3 regions of the Xylanibacter ruminicola 23 genome follow, and region 3 is predicted to be linked to each of the others. Evidence: riboswitches for the same ligand, from Rfam matches in the RefSeq annotation. Region 3 holds a riboswitch; each other region holds the start of a gene.
What was found. Region 3 has a riboswitch for cobalamin ahead of PRU_RS14335 (NADPH-dependent FMN reductase family protein). Riboswitches for the same ligand answer to the same signal wherever they lie in the genome.
Positions count from the first base shown of each region.

Region 1: it holds a riboswitch for cobalamin, as region 3 does, so the genes downstream of both, PRU_RS05650 (TonB-dependent receptor plug domain-containing protein) here and PRU_RS14335 (NADPH-dependent FMN reductase family protein) in region 3, are expected to answer to the same signal.
Region 2: it holds a riboswitch for cobalamin, as region 3 does, so the genes downstream of both, PRU_RS12875 (TonB-dependent receptor) here and PRU_RS14335 (NADPH-dependent FMN reductase family protein) in region 3, are expected to answer to the same signal.

Region 1 is NC_014033.1:1,271,987-1,276,247, reverse strand. Features, by position in the region: gene PRU_RS05655 (cobyrinate a,c-diamide synthase) at 1-1,216, opposite strand, end outside; cobalamin riboswitch at 1,298-1,487, shown strand; gene PRU_RS05650 (TonB-dependent receptor plug domain-containing protein) at 1,543-3,657, shown strand; gene PRU_RS05645 (sirohydrochlorin cobaltochelatase) at 3,644-4,261, shown strand, end outside.
Region 2 is NC_014033.1:3,024,738-3,028,998, reverse strand. Features, by position in the region: gene PRU_RS12880 (YncE family protein) at 1-56, opposite strand, end outside; gene PRU_RS12875 (TonB-dependent receptor) at 53-2,065, opposite strand; cobalamin riboswitch at 2,110-2,327, opposite strand; gene PRU_RS12870 (S66 peptidase family protein) at 2,481-3,440, opposite strand; gene mutS (DNA mismatch repair protein MutS) at 3,553-4,261, shown strand, end outside.
Region 3 is NC_014033.1:3,448,126-3,452,386, reverse strand. Features, by position in the region: gene PRU_RS14350 (cytochrome c biogenesis protein CcsA) at 1-12, shown strand, start outside; gene PRU_RS14345 (DUF2023 family protein) at 152-526, shown strand; gene fldA (flavodoxin FldA) at 551-1,045, shown strand; gene PRU_RS14335 (NADPH-dependent FMN reductase family protein) at 1,275-1,670, opposite strand; cobalamin riboswitch at 1,718-1,902, opposite strand; gene PRU_RS14330 (helix-turn-helix domain-containing protein) at 2,997-4,261, shown strand, end outside.

The DNA.
Region 1 (4,261 bases), 1.4 Mb from region 3:
AAATTGGCGTTGGTACAGGCTCACCTTTAGCGTTATAGACTTGGGTGATACTCTCAGGGGTATCGCCGATGAATTGCGTGTAATGGAATTCGTGCCCTCGATAGGTCTTGCCATCGAGGGTGAACTGGCGGTAGCCTAAGGACAGCTTGCGATCAGCTTTGCGGGCAGTGATCGAGTAGGGCAGTACACCGCACATGGGGAAACTTCCATCGTCGGTAATGATGGCTTGACAGAGGTACATCATACCGCCACATTCGGCAACAATCCTGCCGCCATCTTCCGCAAATTTTTTGATAGCATGCAGACAAGCCTGATTGGGCACTAATGCCTCCAGGTGCTTCTCAGGATAACCGCCTGGCAGATAGAGCAGGTCGATGCCATCAAAAGTTGGCACATCTTTCTCAGGATCGAAGAAAATGACGTCGCCAAACTGGTCTAAAGTCTCCTGATAGATGAACGAAAAACTTTCATGATTCCTGGCTATAAGCGTTTTCGTTTCCAGATGCCGGAACTCGCAGTTTCTTGTTTGGGACTTTACCTCGTCATGGAGCGTGGTAGTGAGACTTTTGAGAGATGGGAGGTCGATATTCTCCTCTAAAAGGGCAGTCAACTGGTCTGACTCGGGTAGTTGTGAGAAATCGAGCCCCAGATAGCGTGAATTTTGCTCCAGGTCGGGCGATTTAGGCAGGTAGCCCAGGCACTTGACATGGAGCTCATCGCACACTTCGCGCAGCATGTTGAAGTGGCGCTGCGAACCAACTTTGTTAAATATTATACCAGCGATACGAACGTCGCCGCGGAAGTGGATAAAGCCCGATAAGAGGGCTGTCATCGAGTAGGCTGCCGATTTAGCATCGACCACCAGAATCACGGGAATATCAAGCACGCGGGCGATGTCGTACGACGAACCCAGTTCGCGATCGTAGCCATCATAAAGGCCCATCATACCTTCGACGATACAGATGTCAGCATCAGTCCCGTAGTGCGCAAATAGCGCGCGTACGTGTGCGGGCGTAGTCATAAAGGTATCGAGATTGACCGACGGGTGCCCACAGACAGCTGTGTGGAATTTAGTGTCGATATAATCGGGCCCGCACTTGAAGGGCTGCACCCGGTAACCGTTCTGGGTGAACCACTGCATCAGGCCTCGGGCAATGGTTGTCTTGCCTGAACCACTGGTGGGTGCTGCTATCATAAACGCTGTCTTGTTCGACATCTTCTGAAGTTGATTTGGGTGCAAATATATAAATTTTCTGCTAAATATGTGTGGTTAACCGAAAAAAGTTGTACCTTTGTCGCCAAAATAAGGTCATCTGGTGGCCGATGCCACTACGATGAAAAGGGAATACGGTGAGAATCCGTAACTGTACCTGCAGCTGTAATCCTCGCAAAAAGGGTTTGCCTGTATAACGCCACTGAGCCACAGGCTCGGGAAGGTAAGACAGACTGAGGAAAGTCAGAAGACCTGCCGAATGTCAATTGAAGATTGACAATTTAACTTTAGACCGTTCAGGAGTTAGCGGTTGTGATAATTTGATAGTAATGAAACTAGGGAAGCAATTGGCAATAGGCCTGAGTTTGCTTGCTATTGGTGCAAATGCCCAGACCGACATTTGGCGTGCTGATAGTTTGCAGGAGGTGGTGGTGACAGGTACTGGTACGCAGCACCTGCTGAAAGATGCGCCCGTGCAGACCGAAGTAATCAGTCGCCGGCAGTTGCAGCAGTATGCCGGCAAGAGTATCGAGGATATCCTGTCGGGACTCACGGCATCGTTCGATTTCAGCGAGAACGATATGAGTAGCAGACTGCAGATGAATGGTCTGGGCAACGCGTATGTGCTGATACTGATAGACGGTAGGCGCCTGCATGGTGATAATGGTGGCGAGAACGACCTGAGTCTTATCGACCCGCATAATATCGAGAAGATAGAAATCGTGAAGGGTGCCTCGAGTGCCCTCTATGGCAGTGATGCGATAGCTGGTGTGATCAATATCATCACCCGCAAGCATCGCGAACAGGGCGTGATGGTGGAGAACACCACGCGCGTAGGCACTTATGGCGACATCAGGCAGCATAACGGCGTGGCGCTCAACTATGGTAAACTGTCGAGCTACACCAACTTCCAATTGCAGCACTCCGACGGTTGGCAGAACACCGCCGAGGAAGCTATCCAACAAACGGAATACCACATCACCGACTCGCGCAACAAGACGGTGAACCGGCATACCAACTGGCAGATAGCTGAGCGACTGACTTATCAGCTCACGCCTGCCATCGAACTCTATGCCGACGGTAGCATCTACTGGAAGCGCATCTATCGCCCCTGCGGTCATCATCCCGGTGTGGACGTGAAGACATGGGATCTGCAGTACAACAATGCGTCGGCGTCAGTAGGTGGTAAGTGGAAGCTGAACAAGACCGACGTGATTACGCTGGATGCCGACTGGAAGAAGCATGCCTATAACTACGCCTATACCGACACCACGCTGACGGATGGCTATGTGAACGGCCGTTTTACCAATTATTTCCCTTACTTCCCCGGTGATAAGGAACTGCAGAGCGACCAGCGACTGACTAACATCTCGCTGAAAGGAATCTTTGCGTTGCCCTATGAGCAGCAGTTGAGTGCCGGACTGGAGTATCGCTACGACTGGTTGAAAGCGCCGATGCGTGTGGCTGGCGGAAAAGCGACTGACAATACCGAAGCACTGTATGTGCAGGACGAGTGGGCACTGCTGGATCCACTCCACATCACAGGCGGTTTGCGACTGACCCGCAATGAGGGATTCGGCACCCGACTGACACCCAAACTGTCAGCCATGCTGAAGTTGGGCGACCTGCGACTGCGAGCCACCTGGAGTCAGGGTTACAAGACACCTACGCCTAAGGAGTTGCACTATCAGTATATCAAGAATATGAATGGTGTGTATCTCTACCTGGGCAATGAAGACCTGAAGGCACAGACCTCGAATTATTTCGGTGCCAGCGTGGAATATACCATCGGGCACCTGACGCTGACCTTGGCGCCTTATATTAATAAGGTGGACCGCATGATCACGCTGGTGACCATACCTACCAAGCAGGCTCCGGGCGAACTGATTACGAAATACGACCCCATCCGTGTGCGTCAATATCAGAATATGGAAGATGCCAAGACCTATGGCGTGGATTTCACCGTGCGCTATCAGGGTAAGCACTTCACCGCTGGTGGTAGCTACAGCTATCTGGACACCGAAGCCAACCAGTATGACACTGAGAACGACGTGATGCAGAAGGTGACCATCGACGGTATGGCGCATCACAAGGCTAACGTATATGCCACCTGGAATCATCAGTTCTCAAAGAAATACCAGTTGGGCGTGGGTATCTACGGACGCTTGAGCAGTAAGCGCTACTATCAGATAGACGGCGACGGCAAGGGTTATCAATTGTGGCGACTCTCAACCAATCATCAGATAGGCCGACTGCTGAAAGTGGATGCCGGTATCGACAACATCTTTGATTTCGTGGACCGCACGCCTCACGGACTGCATTTGGGCACCACCTCGCCAGGCAGAACTATCTATGCCTCGCTCACGCTGAGATTCAATCAAGGTAAGAAACTATCAAATAAGTTTAAGTCTAATTTTAATTACAACAACAATGAAACAGATTAAGTTTTTGATGCTGGCCATGCTGACAGTAGTGGGCAGCGCACTGTTTACAGCTTGCGACAGCGATGATGACAACAAATCAACACAGTCGAACTATGACAGGTATCAGCAGGCTGTGAACCAGACAGTGAATGCACAGAAGAAGAGTGACAAGGTGATCCTGCTGGTAGCCTTCGGTTCTACCTGGGAACAGGCCTATGACACCTTTGATAAGGTGGTGGATGACTACAAGGCTCAGTTCGGTGGATGGGATGTATATCTCTCATTCTCTTCGGCCATCTGTATCAACAATGCCCGTGCGGGTGAGAATGTGGAACCTAAGGACTATTACGACCCCGAGCACTGGCTCACCGCTATCGGTCTGGCTGGTTACAAGCAGGTGGTGGTACAGTCGCTGCAGGTAATCCCTGGTGAAGAGTATCGCCGTGTGCGCGACAGCTATGTGAAGGACTTTATGAACAACCGTAATGGTGACTTCACTGATGCTTACATGAAGAGTCTGGACCGCCAGGTGGTTGTAGGTACCCCACTGATGGCTGAGGAGAGCGACGCCAAGACACTGGCTACCACACTGAACAACGAGGCTGACGTGAAGGCCGCTGTGGCT
Region 2 (4,261 bases), 420 kb from region 3:
TGGCGACAGGCCGAAAGGAGCAACAGGGTTAATATGTAGTACGCTAGCTGCTTCATATCTCAACGCTTAATGTTAGTGCATAGTTGCGACCAGGCATGGGGTAATTTACGATTACCTCGTAATCCTGACCTAAGAGATTGTTCACATCCAAGTGCGCTTTCATCAGCACACTATTTACTTTCCACCAAACTCCCAGACTCAGGTCGCTGGTGTACCAAGGTTCCATGTGGTTATAGATAATGTTCTCCTGCTCGTCGTAGCGTTCGCCCGCATAGATAAACGAGTAGTTCAGGTTCCAGTTCTTATAGGTAAGACCCAGAATAGCAGAACCTGAGTGCCAGGGGATGTAGGGTATCTGATGCTTATAATACGAGGTTTCGGCATCAGTAACATCGCGTGCATCCTGATAAGTGTACTGGGCACGAGTGGTAGCTATCAGATCCTTACCAATCTTGAAATCGGCCTCGGCCTCAACATCTATTCCCTTGATGTGAACTTTACCTAAGTTCAGCATCGTCCAACGGAACTGCTGCCCCTTGGGGTAAGCCACAATTTTATCGTGTACTGTATTATAATAGGCATCGAAGTGCATCTCGGCATGGCGAATGATACTATGCTCAAAGTGCTTGTTAAGCGCAAAGCCGGCATCGTACTGCAAGGCGCTCTCGGGCACCAGGTTGGCATTACCCATATCGGTATAATACAGGTCGTTGAAGGTCGGCATGCGGAAACTCTTTTTTACGTAGGCTCGCATAGAGAAGAAGGTGCCTCGGAAGGGATACACGTTAACAAATAGCGCCGGCGTGAGTTTAGATAGCGAATGACTGCTGTTTAAGCCTGCAAACTCACCCCTGCGGTGGGTTTTGTCGTGGATAAAGGTAGCCAGGATAGAGCCCTGCGCCTTCAGATGTTTGTAGTCGATAGCTGTGGCTAAGCTTACCAGATTAGAGATGCGTGTGGGGTATGCAAAGTTGTAGATATCAGCATTCAGTTTGTTCCACTTAAAATCGTAGGCCAGCGATGCACTCCAGTTGGGTAGCAGCTCCAGTACATTGGCTGTAGAAAGATAGAACTCCTGCTGCTTGTAACGATTGTCAACAGGTAGCTGGGTGGTATCCTTGTTTACGTAGTGGGTGTTGTAATAGGCATACTTGGCCAGCCATCGGGTGCTGAAACCATCGCCTATATTCTTATTATAATCGACTTGTACAAAGGTGTTCAAATCCTGTTGGCGCTCACCACGTCGCCATACGTTGTTTACGATGGCACCAGGAATGCCTCGGGCTGAGTTATATAGATAACCCTTAAGCTGCCAACTACCCTGCTCCAATCGGCCAAACAGGTTTGCTTCGATACGTTCAGCATGTATATCGCCGTTCTGTCGCACAGCCGTTGTGTCCCAAGCCGTTTGTCCGTTAGGATATTTTCGCTCGTAATGGAACTTATACTTACCGCTGGCTGTTAAGAAGCCGGCACTTACCGATGAGCTGATGGTTGATGACAGTTTCTGCTCCCAAAGGGTAGAAAAGCGGAACATATCGCTTGAACCATACTGGGTTTTAAATCGCAGATGGGTATTCTCGCCTTTCTTGAAATCAGGCGCTTTGGTACGGATATAGATAGAACCGGCGTTTCCAAAATCGCTGGCGGGCTGGAAGATGGCACTCTTCTGGCCGTTATAAAGTGTGATATCCTCTACGTTATCAAGTGAGAACTGGCCCAAGTCAATCTGTCCGTTCTGCGCATTACCTAACTGCACACCATCGTAGCTGATGCCTAAGTGATGCGTACCCATCGAGCGGATGTTTACTGTTTTAATGCCGCCCACGCCGCCATAATCCTTTAGTTGGACACCTGAGAAATAGCGCAACGCATCGGCCACAGAGTGCGTGTTCAGTTGTTCCAGCAGTTCGCCCTTCAGTTTCTGACTGGGTACCACCTCGCGCATGGCAGGCTTCGACACAACAATTATCTCCCGCACATGCTGTACGGAATCTAACTTGCTTTGTGCTGCCGTTGTCATCGTCAACACGCAAGCCATTGCCAATGTGAATGCTCGATTCATCATCTTTTATTCTGCCATCGCCATCTAACCCCAGAGATAGGCAAGCGGCTAAAGTTTCATCGGCAGGTCTTCTGACTTATCGTCTGGCAGCAAACGTCTTCCCAAAAATCTCAGTGACATACATGTTTGCGCCTCATAAAGGACGACTTACAGCAGCAGGAAAGGCCACGGGTAGGTGCCTTTCGGCGGGATTCTGTTCAGGATTCTCACCCGATTCCCTATTAATCTCCACATCAGGAGAACCGATTACAGCTGCAAAGATACAATAATTATTCTCAAAATAAATAGTTTTACTCAGTTTTTTTGATTTATACTCCCCCTTGCCATCTAAAGCACGTAAAATATTCCCAACTTGGGAATGTTTGATTCCCAGTTTGGGAACGTTTCATTCCCAACGTGGGAACAAAATGTTCCTCTAATGGGAATTATTGTAATCTAGCACTACCTCATCGGGGTTTACTTCTAATGTGGCTTTGGCGCCTGTTAGGAGGGGGAAGTTTTTTAGGTGGGCATGACCTACAGGAAAGTTGTAGCATACGGGGATGTGCCAATGCTGTAGGTACTCGTTGAGCAGGGCGTACATGTCGTCGAAACCGTTTTCGGGGTGTTTGTATTTGTTGAACTGCCCAACAATAACGGCTCGGATGTGTTTCTGTAAGCCACGTATCTCGATGTTATGCAGCATGCGGTCTACCTTACTCATGCCCTCGCCTGTATCTTCAATAAATAGTACGATTCCATCGATAAACAGCGGATCGAAATCAGAGCCTGCCAGATTGTTGAAAACGCTCATGTTACCACCAACGATAATGCCCTCGGCCTTACCTGTTATGTTTAAGGGATGGGGAGCAATGCGATAGGTGGGCAGATGACCAGCAAGCATGCCTCGTAAAGCCTGACTCACGGTATCGTTGCCCTCGTAGGTTTTCAATGCATGACACATCGAACCATGAATACCCATTACGCCTGCCCTAGCCTGGGCACACAGCAACGCCGTCACATCGCTGAATCCGATAATCATCTTTGGATACTGCTGGAGTGTATCTAATGAGATACGGGAAAGCAGATGGGCAGCTCCATCGCCGCCTCGCGAACACATGATGGCCTTGATGGATGGTGTGCGTAAAGCCCACAGCAAATCGCTAAGTCGCTCATCGATAGTGCCTGCAAAACCATGATAATCGGCCAGTGCATGGGGCGCCACGATGCATGGATAGCCCCACTTCTCTAAGGTTTGGATGCCGCCATTAATGGTAGCAGTATCGGTTGCACTTGAAGGCGAGATTATAGCGATGGTGTCGCCCGAATTTAGGAATTGGGCTGAAAGCGACAGCATCCAGCAAAGCATCAGCGATATGATAACGAGTTTCTTCATCTTGCTGGCAAAGATACAAATAAACGGGAACATAACAATTATTTAAGGCTAAAATTTTGCTGTTTGCGAAAAAAGGAGTAACTTTGCCGCTCAGATTTAAATTTAGGTAGTTATGGCAAAAACAGCGGGGAAAGAACTAACCCCTATGATGAAACAGTTCTTTGATTTGAAGGCGAAACACCCAGATGCAGTCATGCTTTTCAGGTGTGGCGACTTTTATGAAACCTATTGCGAAGACGCTATTACTGCCTCAAAGATATTAGGTATCACCTTAACACATCGTAGTAACGGTGCTGGTGGCAAAGGCGATGAAATGGCTGGTTTTCCTCATCACGCCTTGGATACCTATCTGCCTAAGCTGATTCGCGCTGGCAAACGTGTGGCCATCTGCGACCAGCTGGAAGACCCCAAACTCACAAAAAAGCTTGTTAAGCGTGGCATTACCGAGTTGGTTACACCTGGTGTGGCCATGAGCGATAACGTGCTGAATTACAAGGAGAACAACTTCCTGGCGGCTATCCATTTTGGTAAGTCGAGCTTTGGTGTGGCTTTTCTTGATATCTCGACAGGTGAGTTTCTGACAGGTGAGGGAACTGCCGATTATGTAGAGAAACTGCTGGGCAACTTTTCGCCCAAAGAGGTGCTTTACGATCGTAATCGCAAACAGGATTTTGAGCGCAACTTTGGTACTAAATACTTTACGTTCCAGTTGGACGATTGGGTGTTTACCGATCAGACAGGTAAGCAGAAACTATTACAGCATTTTAACGTAAAGAACCTGAAAGGCTTTGGTGTAGATCATCTGCAGTCGGGTGTTATTG
Region 3 (4,261 bases):
TCGTACGCTTAAGGATACTCCAATACCTATTTTATATTAGTTCTTTTTATTGAACACCGAAAGGTGCGCGATGCTTAAAACACTCTGTTTTAGGTATTGCGCACTTTATTTTTTCGCCGTACCTTTGCACCGTCGAATTAAAAGTATAACAATGAGAACAGAAAGAAACATCCCAACGGAACTCAAAGTACTGATGAACCACATCTACGAGCTGAATAAAGGCGTGCGCCAGATGGTACTGTTTACCTGCAATAAAAAGTATGGTAACCAGGCTGTTGAACGATTGGAAAGCCAAGGCATACCCTACGTGCTGCAGCCTGCAGGTCAGCAGAACCTGAACGTTTACTTTGGGCGTCGCGAATGCCTGGATGCCATCCGACTCATTGTTACCCGTCCGTTGAACCAACTTACACCTGAAGAGGATTTTATTCTTGGTGCTATGTTGGGGTACGACATCTGTGCCCAGTGCGAGCGCTATTGCAAACGTAAAGGACAATGCGACGGAAACTGCAAATGTAAGAATTAAACCACATAATGATAATATAAAGTAATGAATTCAACTATTGTAATTTATGGTTCCTCTACAGGAACATGCGAGGCCATCGCAGAGAAGATAGCCTCGAAGCTGGGTTGCGAAGCCTTGAATGTACAGGATCTTTCGGCCGAAACCGTTGCCGCAAACCAGAATCTGATCTTAGGTACCTCTACCTGGGGAGCTGGCGAACTGCAGGACGATTGGTACGACGGTTTGAAGACCTTACAGGGTGCCGACCTGAGCGGAAAAACTATCGCCATCTTTGGTTGTGGCGACTGTTCTACCTATAGTGATACATTTGTAGGTGGTATGGGTGAGCTCTATAACGGCATCAAAGACAGCGGTGCCAACTTTATTGGTAGCGTTGAAACCGATGGTTACACTTTCGACGATTCTGAAGCAGTTATCGACGGAAAGTTTATTGGCCTGCCTCTCGACGACATCAATGAGGACGACCAGACCGATACACGTATCGATGCCTGGTTGGCAGCTATTACTCCAAGTCTTTAATCACAGGTGTAAATTTATAAATAAGTATTTGTTTAGTTAGGGTAAAGGTGGCTAGTCGAGACGACCAGCCACCTTTCTTTTTTCGCATCTTTGCGGCATAAATTAACAATCATTGTTTCTATATAGCCACTAAACTTTGTGGTTATAGTGTCTGATAAGACACGCTACACCAATGGTTGCGAGCAAAAATTCCAAAGCTACTACTAAAATGTATACCATAGTAATTTGATTATAAATTAGGTGAAACAGAACATATCCAATTTTCGAGATTGCATTGGGGCGTTTCAGCATATAGCTGTTCGCCAACAATGTGCGCATGGCGTTCACGCAGTTCATGGCAAATTTTATCTGCATCATGATTCAGTTTGTTACCTAATGCCACTAACACGGCAAAGTTCTTTCCACTTAGGCTAGCACCACGCAACGTTTGACAAGCCCACTGCCAATGGGGAGTCATACTTCCATCAGCCATAAACTCTAATGCAAGAACAAAACTCTGGCAGTTTTCTATCTGCCTGTTGTTAATACTCTGTACGCTGATAGTTTCAGCGCCAAGCTTGTCGGCTATTTCTTCTGCAATAGCCTGACAACTGTCGTATACCACGACGATTGATTCATGTTTCATACCCACAAAAATTAAGTTGCGCCTCACGCCCTTACATCGAGAGCATTTAGCAAATACCGAAAAAGGCTGGTCTTCAGACTTTCCTCCACTCCCAAGCGCCTTCTCACCCAAACGGGCAATGGCATTGATGCTTAGGAGCCATAATGGAGTTCACTGCTGCGGGACAGTCGGAGATTCTCACTCACATTCCCAATTAATCGCGGCTAAGCGAACCTTTACGGGCGAAGGTCGAGGCTATGCCTCAACGTTCACGTTATGTCGAGGCGTAGCCTCAACTTTCACATAGACTCATTCTTGAATCACGTTGCAAATATACAACATTATTCTTATACGCCAAACAAAAAATCAAAAATAATTTGTTTTATACAAAAAAAGGCCCCAGGCCTTCTATCCGTTAGCGAGATAGTTGGCCTGGGGCACGTTTGGCAGTTAACGCTTCGTTCCATTACGCACTGCACTTCATTGTCAAAAGGATATTGATCATTAGGTTATATCTATTACTTAAAAAAAAGAAAGAGCGATTAAATTTTCTGGTTGCAAAGGTAAGGCAAAAAATCCATTCCCACAAGGGTTTAGACAAATAGTCGGGTGGTTTCAGACAAATCGTCGGACATTTCAGACAATCTGTCGGACAAAACGACACGTCGTCGGACAAATTACACAACTTTTGGTACTTAATTTCAAGATAATGATAGCAAAACACACGATAAAACTACATTTTGTTTTGTGGTTTTAAACAATTTTATATCTATAATAGGTGTAGTTATCGCGAACAAATACCCGACTATTTGTCTGAAACCACCCGACCATTTGTCTGTGCTATTGCAGATACTGTCTTTTTGTTATATCTTTGCACCAGAAATTTAAAAACAAAAGTAATAAAAGTATGGAAACAAATCTAATTATCCTGATGGCATTCGCCTTAATAGTGTTGGCAATGATTGTAAGATTGTGGGTACTCGACATGAGCCACAATGGTAAACTGTAATAGTATATATCTTAAAAAGATGCATTTCAATATTGGTGTGATAAACTTCTAAAAACATGGAAATAGCGCTGATGGTTCTGTTAGTCGTCGCCGTGATATTATTTATCCTGGTGGTAAGAATGTTGGTGCTCGACATGACTCACAATGATAATTAATGCTAACTAAATTCAACTGGCTACGCAAAAAGAGTTTCGGCATGTATTCGGTTCTCTCTGCCGGTGGTTACAGATTCTAAATCTTTATGAATGGAATATTGAAGGGGGAAAAGATAAAAACTTGATTTTTTATTTGGGTTTTTAGAAAATAACCCGTACCTTTGCACCTACAAACTATTTATCATGAAAATTTGTAGGTGCATATATTTAATAAGTATAGCTATCATCCTTACCGTGCTCACGGCCTGTGGCGGTAAGGGCGGTGAAAAACGAGGCGACATCCCCGCAAAGCGCATTTCCACACGTGGCGACAGTATTGCTCTGGCTGCTAGATTTTCTGGCGACTTTGAGCATTTCCTGGCCGTTACTGACAGTTTGGCCGAAGTTGGCGAACTCTCGCCGATACGTGCCGAAGGCTATCGTGGCGTAGCTTATTTCCAGATGGGACAGATGGATAAGTGCATCGAGTGCTTCCGTCGTGTTGTTTCTATCGAGAATCCTCCTGCCGAGGACTTCTGGGAGTACATACATGCAGGCACTAACCTGGTTATCATGCTAACCACCGATCGCGACTACGATAATGCCATGCGCACTGCCCTCCTGCTTATCGACAAGCTGAAGGATGTGGACAATCCATACTGTCCTGTCGAATTACAGACGCTTTACTTAAGCCTAGGCGACACCCAGATAATGTTGGAACGCTTCGACGAAGCCAAGAAGAGTTATGACGATGCCTATCTGTGGGTACTTCGCACAGTTAACGACTCTACAAACCGACCGATAGCAGCCAGCATTCAAACCTTAGAGAATATCGCCGTTAGTCACATCAATCACCACTTGAATGAGGCCGGCGTATGGGTAGATCGCATGGACTCGCTTGTAACTATCTATGAGAAAGAGCCCAAGCCGATTGAAAAAGAATTAAAAACACTGCGTGCCTTAGTTTGGCTGCATCGTGCACAAGTGTACCAGATGAACGGAAAAACAGCCGAAGCCGCCCGCAATTATGCCCAATATATGAAAACCGACTTTGGACAAACACTCGAGGGACGCATCAACGGCTGCGGATACCTGGTAGAAGCCCGTCGCTATGCCGAAGCTGCCGACAACTATACCGAGCTCGACCGTTTTATTAAGGATTGGGGTTATGAATACGATTTAGAAACCATCGGTCAGAATCTGCTGCCTAAGTTCCGTTCCAACTATTTTGCCGGACGTAAGGACTCGGCCCTCCATGTGGCCATGCAGATAGCCGAAGTCTACGATACGGCCCTTGTACGCCAGAAGCGTAGCGAAAGTGCCGAACTGGCTACCATCTACGACACGCAGGGCAAGGAGCGCCAGATAGCAGAACAGCGCGCCCAGAACCGATTCGTAACAGCCATCAGCATTGCCGTCACCACAGCAGCTTTACTTATCCTGGCTTTCGGTCTCTATGCCTTCCTGCA